Regions from separate parts of the Actinomadura meridiana genome, predicted to be linked through region 1. Evidence: predicted binding sites of a transcription regulator. Region 1 holds the regulator's gene; the other holds the start of a gene.

What was found. Region 1 encodes HspR, which represses chaperone genes until heat shock. Its sites were predicted from a motif close to ANTTGAGTCNNNNNGACTCAANT; they were not measured.
Region 2: lon (endopeptidase La) is a predicted target of HspR. The motif match lies at 1,248-1,270, and genes of this name have one in related genera.

The regions. Positions count from the first base shown of each region.
Region 1 is NZ_BAABAS010000020.1:238,990-245,592, forward strand. Features, by position in the region: gene ABD808_RS27120 (DoxX family protein) at 1-7, opposite strand, end outside; gene dnaK (molecular chaperone DnaK) at 321-2,189, shown strand; gene grpE (nucleotide exchange factor GrpE) at 2,186-2,833, shown strand; gene dnaJ (molecular chaperone DnaJ) at 2,967-4,151, shown strand; gene ABD808_RS27140 (heat shock protein transcriptional repressor HspR) at 4,156-4,602, shown strand; gene clpB (ATP-dependent chaperone ClpB) at 4,749-6,603, shown strand, end outside.
Region 2 is NZ_BAABAS010000029.1:255,735-262,337, forward strand. Features, by position in the region: gene lon (endopeptidase La) at 1-1,217, opposite strand, end outside; partial or broken gene ABD808_RS38730 (MFS transporter) at 1,428-2,045, shown strand; gene ABD808_RS36210 (MFS transporter) at 1,985-2,722, shown strand; gene ABD808_RS36215 (aminoglycoside phosphotransferase family protein) at 2,804-3,676, shown strand; gene ABD808_RS36220 (S66 family peptidase) at 3,678-4,667, shown strand; gene ABD808_RS36225 (hypothetical protein) at 4,855-5,256, shown strand; gene ABD808_RS36230 (bifunctional helix-turn-helix transcriptional regulator/GNAT family N-acetyltransferase) at 5,364-6,290, opposite strand; gene ABD808_RS36235 (DUF3817 domain-containing protein) at 6,379-6,603, opposite strand, start outside.

The sequences.
Region 1 (6,603 bases):
GGTTCATGCGCCCTCCTGATGTCGTTCAAATCTGAACTAAGCGGGGAGGTTAGCACGTTCCATAGGTGGTGACCTGTCCTTCTTGGGAGGGAGGCGGACGGGTTCGCCCTCCTTCGCGATGGCGATGTTGGGGGCGGGCGGGAACTGGAATACGTGGCTCGGACGTCGTGTTGGTGTAGTCGTCAGCAAAGTTGAGTCGCTAAGACTCAAGTGATTTGACAAGGTGCGGGTGTCCCGGCACCCTTGCCCACAGACAACGAACCGGCCGCGCCTGGAGCGACCGGGAGCGACAAGCGCCGGAGACGACGGAGGACGAGAACATGGCACGTGCGGTCGGTATCGACCTCGGGACGACCAACTCGGTCGTCGCGATCCTGGAGGGTGGCGAGCCCACCGTCATCGCGAACGCGGAGGGGTCGCGGACCACGCCGTCCGTTGTCGCGTTCGCCAAGAACGGTGAGGTCCTGGTCGGGGAGGTCGCCAAGCGGCAGGCGGTGACCAACATCGACCGGACGATCCGTTCGGTCAAGCGGGAGATGGGCACCGACTGGAAGACCAAGATCGACGACAAGGACTTCACGCCGCAGCAGATCAGCGCGTTCGTGCTGCAGAAGCTCAAGCGTGACGCCGAGTCGTATCTGGGTGAGACGGTCACCGACGCGGTGATCACGGTGCCGGCCTACTTCTCCGACCATCAGCGGCAGGCCACCAAGGAGGCGGGGCAGATCGCGGGGCTGAACGTCCTGCGGATCATCAACGAGCCGACCTCGGCGGCGTTGGCCTACCACCTGGAGAAGGAGAACGAGGCCACCATCCTGGTGTTCGACCTGGGCGGCGGCACGTTCGACGTGTCGCTGCTGGAGGTCGGCGACGGGGTCGTGGAGGTCAAGGCGACCAGCGGCGACAACCACCTGGGCGGTGACGACTGGGACCAGAAGGTCGTCGACTGGCTGGTGGAGCGGTTCAAGAACGCCAACGGCGTCGATTTGTCCAAGGACAAGATGGCGCTCCAGCGGCTGCGTGAGGCGGCGGAGAAGGCCAAGATCGAGCTGTCGTCCAGCACCGAGACGCAGATCAACCTGCCCTACATCACCGCGTCCAGCGAGGGTCCGCTGCACCTGGACGAGAAGCTGAGCCGTTCGGAGTTCCAGCGGATGACCAACGATCTGCTGGAGCGCACCCGTGCGCCGTTCCAGCAGGTGCTCAAGGACGCGAACATGAGCGTCGACGGCATCAACCAGGTGGTCATGGTGGGCGGCTCGACCCGGATGCCCGCGGTGTCGGAGTTGGTCAAGGAGCTGACCGGCGGCAAGGAGCCGAACAAGGGCGTCAACCCCGACGAGGTCGTCGCGATCGGCGCGAGCCTCCAGGCGGGTGTGCTCAAGGGTGAGGTCAAGGACGTCCTGCTGCTGGACGTGACGCCGCTGAGCCTGGGCATCGAGACCAAGGGCGGCATCTTCACCAAGATCATCGAGCGGAACACCACGATCCCGACCAAGCGGTCGGAGACGTTCACCACGGCCGACGACAACCAGCCGTCGGTGGAGATCCAGGTCTTCCAGGGCGAGCGTGAGATCGCCGCGTACAACAAGAAGCTCGGCACCTTCCAGCTCACCGGTCTGCCCCCGGCGCCGCGCGGCGTCCCGCAGATCGAGGTCACCTTCGACATCGACGCCAACGGCATCGTGAACGTGTCCGCCAAGGACCAGGGCACCGGACGCGAGCAGTCGATGGTCATCACCGGCGGCAGCGCGCTGCCCAAGGACGACATCGAGAAGATGGTCCGCGACGCCGAGCAGTACGCCGAAGAGGACCGTCGCCGTAAGGAAGAGGCCGACGTCCGCAACCAGGCCGACACCCTGGCCTACTCGACCGAGAAGTTCCTGCGGGAGAACGACGAGAAGGTCCCCGAGGAGCTGAAGACCGAGGTCAACGACGCGGTCGCCGAGGTCAAGAAGGCCCTGGAGGGCACGGACGTCGACGCGATCAAGGGCAGCGCCGAGAAGCTGGCGCAGATCAGCCAGAAAATGGGCGCGGCCATGTACGCGCAGAATCCCGAGGGCGCGACGGTCGGCGCGGACGACCCGGGCCCGACGGCCGACGCCCAGGGCGGCGAGCCCCAGGACGACGAGGTCGTCGACGCCGAGATCGTGGACGACGACGACAACAAGAAGGGTGATGCTTCGTGACGACCTCCCCCGATGAGGGCGAGGGCAAGGAGGGCCCGGTGATCCGCGACAAGCGGCGCATCGATCCCGAGACGGGGAAGGTCCGGGAGCGGGCGAACAAGTCGTCGCCCGCCCCGGAGGCCCCGGATGACGGGGGCGACGCGGTCACGGACGAGGAGGTCACCTCGCTCAGGACGCAGCTGGCGGAGCGGCTGGCCGACCTGCAACGGCTGAAGGCGGAGTACGACAACTACCGCAAGCGGGTCGAGCGCGACCGGGTCGCGGTCAGGGAGCAGGCGCTCGGGCAGGTGCTGTCGGAGCTGTTCCCGGTGCTGGACGACATCGGCCGCGCCCGTGACCACGACGAGCTCGTCGGCGGGTTCAAGTCCGTCGCGGAGAGCCTGGAGGCGGTCACCGGCAAGCTCGGCTTGGAACGGTACGGCGAGAAGGGCGAGCCCTTCGACCCGACCGTGCACGAGGCGCTCATGCACGCCTACTCGAAGGACGTCGACGAGACGAGCGTGATGGACGTCCTCCAGCCCGGTTACCGCATCGGCGAGCGGATCCTGCGACCCGCGCGCGTCGCGGTGGCCGAGCCCGATCCGGACGCCGGGGACGAGACGCCGGGCGACTCCGGTGACGCGCCGGGCGACGACGCCGAATGATCCCCTGGCTCTCGCCGGGGGATGTGGGGGATCGTCTTCCCCAGAAGGACCCGCGGGCCCGCCCGGGAACGGGCGGGCCCGGCGGGCCGCGTGACGACATGTGGCATGTGGCGATAGCAGAGAGCGGGGCGCCGTGAGCACCAAGGACTACCTGGAGAAGGACTACTACAAGGTCCTCGGTGTCGCGAAGACGGCCTCGCAGGAGGAGATCAAGAAGTCGTACCGGAAGCTGGCCCGCAAGTACCATCCGGACGCCAACAAGGGCGACACCGACGCCGAGGACCGCTTCAAGGAGGTCTCCGAGGCGTACGACGTCCTGTCGGACGACAAGCGCCGCAAGGAGTACGACTCGGTCCGGTCGATGCCGGGCGGTTTCCGCGGCCAGCAGGGCGGCGGTTTCCCGTTCGACCTCGGCGACCTGTTCGGTCAGGGCGGCGCGGGCGGCACCGGCACTGGGACGCAGACGGGCGGTGGCGCGGGCGAACGCATCGGCGACCTGTTCGGCGGACTGTTCGGCCGGACGGGCGGCCGGACGACGACGGGGACCCGCCGGGCCAGGCGCGGCACGGACGTCGAGACCGAGGTGACGCTGTCGTTCGGTCGCGCGTTGAACGGCGTGACCGTCCCGATCAAGCTGACCAGCGAGGCGGCCTGCAACAGTTGCCGCGGGACGGGCGCGAAGGCGGGCACGGTCCCGCGCGTGTGCCCGAACTGCGAGGGCACCGGGCACGAGACCCGCAACCTCGGCAACTTCGGGTTCCAGGAGCCGTGCAAGGAGTGCCACGGACGGGGCCTCGTGGTCGACGACCCGTGCCCCACCTGCCATGGCAGCGGCCGCGCGACCGGCACCCGGACGATCCAGGCCCGCATCCCGGCGGGCGTCGCGGACGGGCAGAAGATCCGGTTGAAGGGCAAGGGCGCGCCGGGCGAGAACGGCGGCCCGCACGGCGACCTGTACGTCAACATCAAGGTCGGCCCGCACAAGGTGTTCGGCCGCAGCGGCGACAACCTGACGCTGACCGTCCCGGTCACCTTCCCTGAGGCGGCGCTCGGCGCGGAGATCCGGGTGCCCACGTTCCAGGGGCAGCCGGTCACGTTGAAGTTGCCGGAGGGCACGCCGAACGGGCGCAAGTTCCGGGTGAAGGGCCGTGGCGCCACCCGGCGGGACGGCACAAAGGGCGACCTGCTCGTGACGGTCGACGTCCAGGTCCCGCAGAAGCTCGACGAGCAGGCGCGGGAGGCCCTGGTCCGGCTGCGCGAGTCCGGTTCGGGCGACGATCTGCGCGCCGACCTCGTCCAGCAGGCCAGGCAGGAGTGATCCCATGGACCCCTTCGGTGACGACACCCCGGTCTACGTGATCTCCGTGGCGGCCCAGCTGTCCGGCCTGCATCCGCAGACGTTGCGGACCTATGACCGGTTGGGTCTGGTGTCCCCGGGCCGGACGGCGGGACGCGGTCGCCGCTACTCGATGCGCGACATCGTGATGCTCCGCGAGATCCAGCGGCTCTCGCAGGAGGAGGGCATCAACCTGTCCGGCATCAAGCACATCCTGGAGCTGCAACGCGACAACACACGGCTCCGTGAGGAGCTCGTCCAAGCGCACGCCGCGCTGGACGATCTCGCCAACGAACTCGAATCGACCCGTGCCGTCGCGGCGCGCCTGGCGCAGCAGCGGCGGCGCGGCGAACCGGCCGGCACTCCGGGCGCCGACCTGGTGCCGATCCGGCATACCAGTGTCGTCGTCTGGCAGGAACGTAACCGGGACTGACCAAGGGCATTTGACGGGGGTCTGGGGGTTGCCCCCCAGAACGAAACGGCATTTGACGGGGGTCTGGGGGTTGCCCCCCAGAAGGAAACGGCATTTGACGGGGGTCTGGGGGACGCCTCCCAGACTGAAAGGTGGTCTGGGGACGCATGGACTACAAGCTGACGCAGAAGAGCCAGGAGGCGCTGTCGATCGCCGTCCGGCGGGCGGCGGCGGAGGGGCATCCCGAGGTGGAGCCCCAGCATCTGCTGGTCGCGCTGATCGGCCTGACCGACGGCACGGCGGTGCCGCTGCTGGAGGCGGTGGGCGCCGACTGGCAGGCGATCCGGCGCCGCGCGGAGGAGCAGCTCGCGGCCAAGCCGAAGGCGCAGGGTTCGACGGTGGCGACCCCGCGGATCTCGGGGCAGCTGAACCGGTCGATCAACACGGCGGCGAACCGCGCCCAGCAGTTGGAGGACGACTACGTCTCGACGGAGCACCTTCTCGTCGGTCTCGCCGCGGACGGCGGCCCGGCGGCGGGCCTGCTCAAGGAGTACGGCGCGACCCCGCAGGCCCTGCTGGACGCCTTCGAGAAGGTTCGCGGCCACGCCCGCGTGACCAGCGAGAACCCGGAGGGCACGTACCAGTCGCTGGAGAAGTACGGCGTCGATCTGACGGCGGCGGCCCGGGACGGACGGCTCGACCCCGTCATCGGGCGCGACTCGGAGATCCGCCGTGTCGTCCAGGTGCTGTCGCGGCGGACGAAGAACAACCCGGTGCTGATCGGTGAGCCGGGCGTCGGCAAGACCGCCGTGGTCGAGGGGTTGGCGCAGCGCATCGTGGCGGGCGACGTCCCCGAGTCGTTGCGCGGCAAGCGGCTGGTGTCCCTCGATCTCAGCGCGATGGTCGCGGGCGCGAAGTACCGCGGCGAGTTCGAGGAGCGGCTGAAGTCCGTTCTGAACGAGATCAAGGAGAGCGAGGGGCAGGTCGTCACGTTCATCGACGAGCTGCACACCGTCGTCGGGGCGGGCGCGGCCGAGGGCGCGATGGACGCGGGCAACATGCTGAAGCCGATGCTGGCCCGCGGCGAACTCCGCATGATCGGCGCGACGACGCTCGACGAGTACCGCGAGCGCATCGAGAAGGACCCGGCCCTGGAGCGCCGCTTCCAGCAGGTGTTCGTCGGTGAGCCCACCGTCGAGGACAGCATCGCGATTCTGCGCGGGTTGAAGGGTCGTTACGAGGCGCACCACAAGGTGCAGATCAATGACTCAGCTCTTGTGGCGGCGGCCACCCTCTCCGACCGCTACATCACGTCGCGGTACCTGCCGGACAAGGCGATCGACCTGGTGGACGAGGCCGCGTCCCGACTCCGCATGGAGATCGACTCCCGTCCGGTGGAGATCGACGAGCTGCAACGCACCGTCGACCGCCTGAAGATGGAGGAGATGAACCTCTCCAAGGAGACCGACGAGGCGTCCCGCCAGCGACTCGAACGGCTCCGCGCCGACCTGGCCGACAAGCAGGAGCACCTCACCGGCCTCGTCGCCCGCTGGGACAAGGAGAAGACGGGCCTGAACCGCGTCGGCGAGGTCAAGGAGCGGATCGACCAGCTGCGCGGCGAGGCCGAGCGCGCCCAGCGCGACGGCGACCTGGAGACCTCGGCCCGCCTCACCTACGGCGAGATCCCGGCGCTGGAGAAGCAGCTCGAAGAGGCGTCCGAGGCCGCCGAGAACCGCGATCCGATGGTCAAGGAGGAGGTCGGCCCCGACGACGTCGCGGACGTGGTCGGCTCCTGGACGGGCATCCCCGCCGGACGCCTCCTCGAAGGCGAGACGGCCAAGCTCCTGCGCATGGAGGACGAACTCGGCAGGCGCCTCATCGGGCAGGAGACCGCCGTGCGCACCGTGTCGGACGCGGTCCGCCGCGCCCGCGCGGGCATCTCCGACCCGGACCGTCCCACCGGCTCGTTCCTGTTCCTCGGCCCGACCGGCGTCGGCAAGACGGAGCTGGCGAAGGCGCTCG
Region 2 (6,603 bases), on a different contig from region 1:
GTCCGCCGGTGCCCCCGGATCTCGGCCTCGTCCCTGACACCGCCCAGGGCGACTCGCACGAACTTACGCCCCATGGCCCGAGCGACCGACTCACCCAGCGAGGTCTTACCAACCCCAGGAGGCCCGGTGAGAGCAAGCACGGCCCCGCTCCTGCGTCCGCCGACAACGCCCAGCCCGCGCTCCTCACGCCGCTTCCGGACGGCCAGGTACTCGACGATGCGCTCCTTCACATCATCAAGCCCGGCGTGATCAGCATCGAGGATCTCCCGAGCGCCCGCGATGTCGTAGGCGTCCTCAGTCCGCGTGTTCCACGGGATATCAAGAACCGTGTCGAGCCACGTCCGGATCCAGCCGCCCTCCGGCGAAGCGTCGGACGACCGCTCCAGCTTGTCGACCTCCTTCAAGGCCGCCTCGCGCACCTTCTCGGGCAGGTTCGCGGCCTCGATCCGGGCCCGGTAGTCGTCCTCCTCGTCGGCGGGGTCGCCGTTCAGGTCGGCCAGCTCCTTGCGGATGGCCTCCTGCTGCTGCCGCAGCAGGAACTCCCGCTGCGTCTTCTCCATGCCCTCCTGGACGTCCTTGCGGATCGTCTCGGCCACGTCCAGCTCGGCGAGATGGTCACGGGCCCACCCGATCACCAGCGTCAGCCGCTCCACCACGTCCGGGGTCTCCAGGACCTCGATCTTCTGCTCGTCCGACAGGTACGGCGCGTACCCGGCGTTGTCCGCCAGGGTGGACGGGTCGTCGATCTGCTGCACCACGTCCACGACCTGCCAGGCACCCCGCTTCTGGAGGATCGCGCTGACCAGGCTCTTGTACTCCTTCGCCAGCTCCTGCGCGCGTCCGGACGCGGGCGGCGTCTCGATCAGGACGCCCTCCACCCACAGCGCCGCGCCGGGCCCGGTCGTCCCGGTCCCGATCCGCACCCGCTGCACACCGCGAACAACGGCCCCGGGCTCCCCACCGGGCAGCCGCCCCTCCTGCTCGACCACACCAAGCGTGCCGACACCGGCGTACTGCCCGTTCAACCGGGGCACCAACAGCACCCGCGGCTTGCTCGCCGACCGGACACCCGGCCCCTGCCCCCGGGCCACCGCCCGAGCGGCCTCGATCGCGGCCCGCACCTCGCCGCTCTCCGAAAGATCCAGCGGCACCACCATGCCGGGCAGAACGGCCCCGTCGTCCAGGGGCAGCACCGGCAGCGTCAGGGTCTCGCTCATGCTCAGCTCCAATCCGAGAACCCAACTCCAAGTTGAGTCATTCACACTCAAGAAACCGGAGCAGCTTTTTGTTTCCCCAACAACGTTCGCTCTCAGCGATCACCAACCCCCCACCCACCCCGACATCGGCGAAGCCCCCCACTTCCAGCACCCGGACGACCTTCTGACCGCACGACGCCGCCGAATCAGGCCGCCAGCGTCACAAGCCGCATGGCCGAGTCCAGACCGAACGTTGGAGGCCAACCATCGGCGGCGTCGCGCCGGACAACGGGTCGGCACCAGAGGCTCGGGCGCCCGTTCGCGAAACTGTGGGCGGCGAGCACATTGTCCGGACTGGGCGACGGCACCACCCAGATCGCCGCGGCCCTGCTGGCCGCCGCCCTCACCCACGACCCGATCCAGATCGCCGGGCTCATGATCGCCCAACAGCTTCCCCTGATGCTGTTCGCCCTGCCCGGCGGAGCGCTGGTCGACCGGCTGGACCGCCGTCGCGTCATGGTCACGGCCTGCGTGGTCCGTGCTGCCGCGCTGGGCCTGGTGGCCACGGCGACCGCTGCCGGGCACGCCTCACTGCCGCTGCTCTACGCGACGTTCTTCATGGTCGGCTGCATTGGCCTGCTGTTCGAGAACGCGTCCATCGCGCTGCTGCCCTCCATCATCGACACCACCCAACTGGAACGCGCGAACGGCAGACTCCAGGCAGCGACGGTGCTCAGCCAGCAACTCCTTGCCAAACCGATCGGCGGAATGCTGTTCGCCGTGGCGGCATGGGCGCCCTTCACCCTCGACACCCTCGCCCTTCTGTTCACGGCCATCCTGATCATCACTCTGCCCGCCAGCGGCCACCAAGGTCGCTCAACGCTTCAACCAGGGCTTCCCACCCGACCTTCCATGATTCGATCCGCGAAGGCCTGGACTGGCTGGCACGCCACCGGCTGCTGCGCACCATGTCGGTCACCGTCGGGCTGTCCAACCTGGGTCTGGGCGCGGCGTTCTCCGTCGCCGTCCTCATCGCCCGCGAACGGCTCGGCGTCGGTCCGGCCGGGTACGGATTCCTCCTCACCGCCGGAGCCGTGGGCGGGGTCGTCGGCGGCCTGGCCGCCGGTCGAATCATCGCCCTGCTCGGCACCGGCACGACGCTGCGCGCCGGCCTGGTCATCGAGACGCTGATCCACCCCGGGCTGGCCTTGACCCGCAGCGCGATCACCGCCGGTGGGCTGTTCGCGCTGCTCAGCTTCCACCTCGTCGTCCTCTCCACCATCGGAGCCTCGCTGCGCCAACAGATCGTCCCCGCCCGCCTGCTCGGACGCGTCCACAGCGCCTACCGGTTGGTCACCAACAGCGGCATGTGCCTCGGCTCCATCCTCGGCGGCGTCCTCGCACACTATTTCGGGCTGACCGCTCCCTTCTGGCTGGGCCTCGCCCGCGCGGCCGCCCTCACCGCATGCGCCTGGCGAATCCTGAGCGACCGCTCAACCCACGCAGCCCGCGAGAACGCCCGCTGATCGCCGAGCCCGTTTGGGGCGGCCGTCGAAAATGCGTTGACGGGTGGGGTGCCGGGACGATCATGTGAACCGGTGACCAAGATGCACGCGGATGAGGCCGATGTCAGTGCCGACCTTGTCCGGCGGCTGGTGCGCGGGCAGTTTCCCGAGTGGGTGGAGCTACCGGTCGAGCGGCTCGCTTCGGGCGGGACGGTCAACGCGGTCTTCCGGCTTGGTGACGCGCTGACGGTGCGGCTTCCCCTGACCAGGAGCGGCGTCAAGCAGCTGGAATGGGAGCGGCGGTGGCTGCCCCTGCTCGCGCCCGCGTTGCCCGTCGCGATTCCCACGGTGGTAGCGCGGGGTGAGCCCGGCGAGGGGTATCCGTGGGTCTGGTCGGTGCATCGGTGGATCGAGGGCGAGAACCCCGTGGAAGGCGTCCTCGCTGAGGCCGATGGTCTTGCTCGGGATTTGGGGGCATTCGTCCGGGCCATGTGGGGGCTGAGGGTGGAGGACGGGCCGCGCGCCTATCGTGGGGCGCCGCTGGAGACCGTCGACGCCTACACGCGGGAGGCGATCGAGGAGCTGCGCCGGACCGACGAGCCGTTCGACGCGGACGCCGCCACGGCCGCCTGGGAGGAGTCCCTGGCCGCGCCCGCGTGGGCCGGGGCGCCGCGCTGGGTACATTCCGACCTCATGCCCAGCAATCTGCTCGTCGCCGGGGGCAGGCTCGCCGCCGTCCTCGACTTCCCCACGGCGGGCGTCGGCGACCCGGCCTGCGATCTGATCCCGGCCTGGAACCTGTTGACGGCGTCGTCCAGGGACACGTTCATGGAGAGCGTGGGCGCGGACGACGCGACCTGGTTGCGCGGTCGTGGCTGGGCCCTGTCGATGGCCGTGATCCAGTTGCCCTACTACCGCGCCACCAACCCGGTCATCTCCACCAACGCCCGCTATGTGATCGCTCAGGTCGTGTGACGTGGACGTGGTCTTTCCGCGCAAGCTGTCCGCCGGGGACGTCGTGCGGGTGGTGGCGCCCGCCAGGTCGCGGGCGGTGGTGTTGGAGCACGACCACACGGCCGTCATCGCGGCGCGGTTCGCCGAGTTGGGGCTCGAACTGACCTATGGGCGGCATGTCGATGAGCGGGACGCCTTCGACTCGTCCAGCGTCGCCTCGCGCGTGGCGGACCTGCATGAGGCGTTCGCGGATCCGTCGGTGGTGGCGGTCATGACGGTTCTCGGCGGGTTCAACTGCAATGAGCTACTCCCCCATCTGGACTGGGATCTGATCCGCGCCAACCCCAAGATCCTCTGCGGGTACTCCGATATCACGGCGCTTCAGAACGCCATCTTCGCCCGGACGGGCCTGGTCACGTACTCGGGGCCGCACTGGTCGACGTTCGGGATGCGCGACCATTTCGAGGACACCCTGCGCTGGTTCACCTCGGTCACGTTCGGCACCGCGCCGGTCGCCCTGACCCCGGCCTCCCACTGGACCGACGACCTGTGGTTCCTCGACCAGGACGCGCGCGAGCCCGTCGTCAACGACGGGTGGTGGACGATCCGGCCCGGCGCTGGCGAGGGACGGATCGTCGGGGGCAACCTGTGCACGCTGAACCTGTTGCAGGGGACGCCGTTCATGCCGTCCCTCGATGGTGCATTGCTGGTCGTTGAGGACGACTTCGAGTCACACCCCGCGACCTTCGCGCGCGACCTGACGTCCCTGCTGCAACTCCCCGACGCGACCGGTGTCCAAGGGCTCGCCATCGGACGGTTCCAGAAGGCCAGCCGCATGACCCGGCCGCTGCTGGAACAGATCGTCGGCACCCAGCCCGCGCTGGACGGCGTCCCCGTTCTGGCCAACATCGACGTCGGTCACACCCACCCCGTGGCGACGTTCCCGATCGGCGGCCGGGCACGGCTGAACGTCGGCGAGCGCGCGACTGATCTGACGCTGCTGCGGCACTGAGACCACCGGCCCGCGGGCCACGCGGGCAATGGGCAGGCAAAGTCGGCTTCTTGATCACGATTCTTTGCGACGGGCTCGGTTTACGCGCGCATGACGTGAGGGTACCTACCGCAACGAGATCGTGACAATGAGTGAACGAAACAGCCTCGGGGCGGCAAAGCCTCAGGTCGGCACACGGGGGGTCCGGATGCACCGTACAGAGCGCGACACCCTCCCGCGACTCTCCCCGCACGGCCCGGTCCGTACGGCCGAGGGCGTCCACGGCGCGTCCCACCCCGGCAGGCACCGTCCCCCAACGGGCGCCGTGGCCGGGACGCGCGGCGGCACACCTCGGGTCCTCGGCCGTACCGGACCGACCGGGTTCCCCGCCGACCGCATCCGGGTCCCGGCGCCGCACACCCCCGCGGCGTCGGCGTCCCCCATCGGCCGGGCCCACGGCATCGTCCAGTCGTGCCGTCGGCCCGGCCCCGGGCATCATCCGGGCGCCATTCCGGCGCCCGCTCCCGATCGCCGGACGGGTCTTCCCTCCGGCCCGGTGCGGGAGGGGGGTGGGAATCAGTTCCGAGTCGAACCGGCGTCACGCCGGTGAGAAGCGGCGGCCGGTACTCCGTCCGACCCCCGTCCCGGCCGCCGGTGCAGCAAGGGATCGCTGCGGAAGCCGGGCCCGTGGAGGCACAGCGCCACCACGGGCCCGGTTCACAGCTTCTTGCGCCAGACCAGTCCGTGGACGGTGTCGCCGAAGCGTTCGACCGGGGGCTCCTTCTCGTCCAGGACGAAACCGGCGCGCTCGTAGATCCGGTGTGCCGGGCGTTGCAGCACCGTCGTCCACAGCATGATCTCCGCGTAGCCGGCCTCGGTGGCGAAGCGGACGCACTCGTCGACCAGGGCCGACCCGACGCCCATGCCGCGCGCCTCGGGCTCGACGTGCAGCAGCCGTAGCTGGGCCACGTCGTCGTCGCGGCGGACGCAGAAGATGCCGCCGACCCGCGCGCCGCCCGACTCGGCGATCCAGGCGTTCTCCCACTCGGGGTCGTGGTCCCGCACGTAGTCGGCGACGATCTCGGCGATGAGCGCCTCGTAGGTGCGGTCCCAGCCGCATTCCTGGTTGTAGAGGGCGCCGTTGCGGTCCACGATCCAGCCGAGGTCGCCGGGACGCAGCGAGCGCAGCGTCACGTCGCGGTCCCGGTTCGGGCGGTCGCCGAGGACGCCGTGGACGGTCCGCATGGCGGCGAGCAACCGCCGCCGGTCACCCGTCGGCAGGCCCTCCAGCAGGTCGCGGATCTCGGTCACGGACCGCGCGTCCAGCATCGCGAAGACCTCCCGGCCGCGCGCCGTGAGCCGGACGGACTGGCGGCGGGCGTCACCGGCCAGGCGCTCCCGCGCGACCAGGCCGTCACTCTCGAACCGCGCGAGCATCCGGCTGAGGTAGCCGGCGTCCAGGGCGAGGGTACGGCGCAGGTTGAGGACCTCCGTGTCCTCCCGCTGGGCCAGCTCGAAGATCACCCGCGCCTCGGTGAGCGAGTAGGGGGACCGCACGAGCCCCTCGCCGAGCACGCCGATGACGCCGGTGTAGAACCGGTTGAACGCCCGGACCGTGCCGATGTCGTCGTCGGCCACCTCCATGGGACCCCTCCCAAACGTTTGACTCAGTCAAACGTTACCTTGCGAAAGATCGGGTTCGCCAGCTCTGGAAACATCGACCGGGAAACGGTCAGGCGTTCGCCTCGGCCTTCGCCGCCGGGAGCACCCGCGCGTCGCGCACGATCCGGCGCTCGACGAAGAAGGTCATCAGCGGCACGACGCCGCCGAGCACGATCATCACCATCCGGCCGAGCGGCCAGCCCGTCCGGCGCCACAGGTCGTAGGCGACCACCAGGTAGACCATGTAGAAGAAGCCGTGGACGGGCGCCACGACGCCCGCCATGGCGGGCTCGTC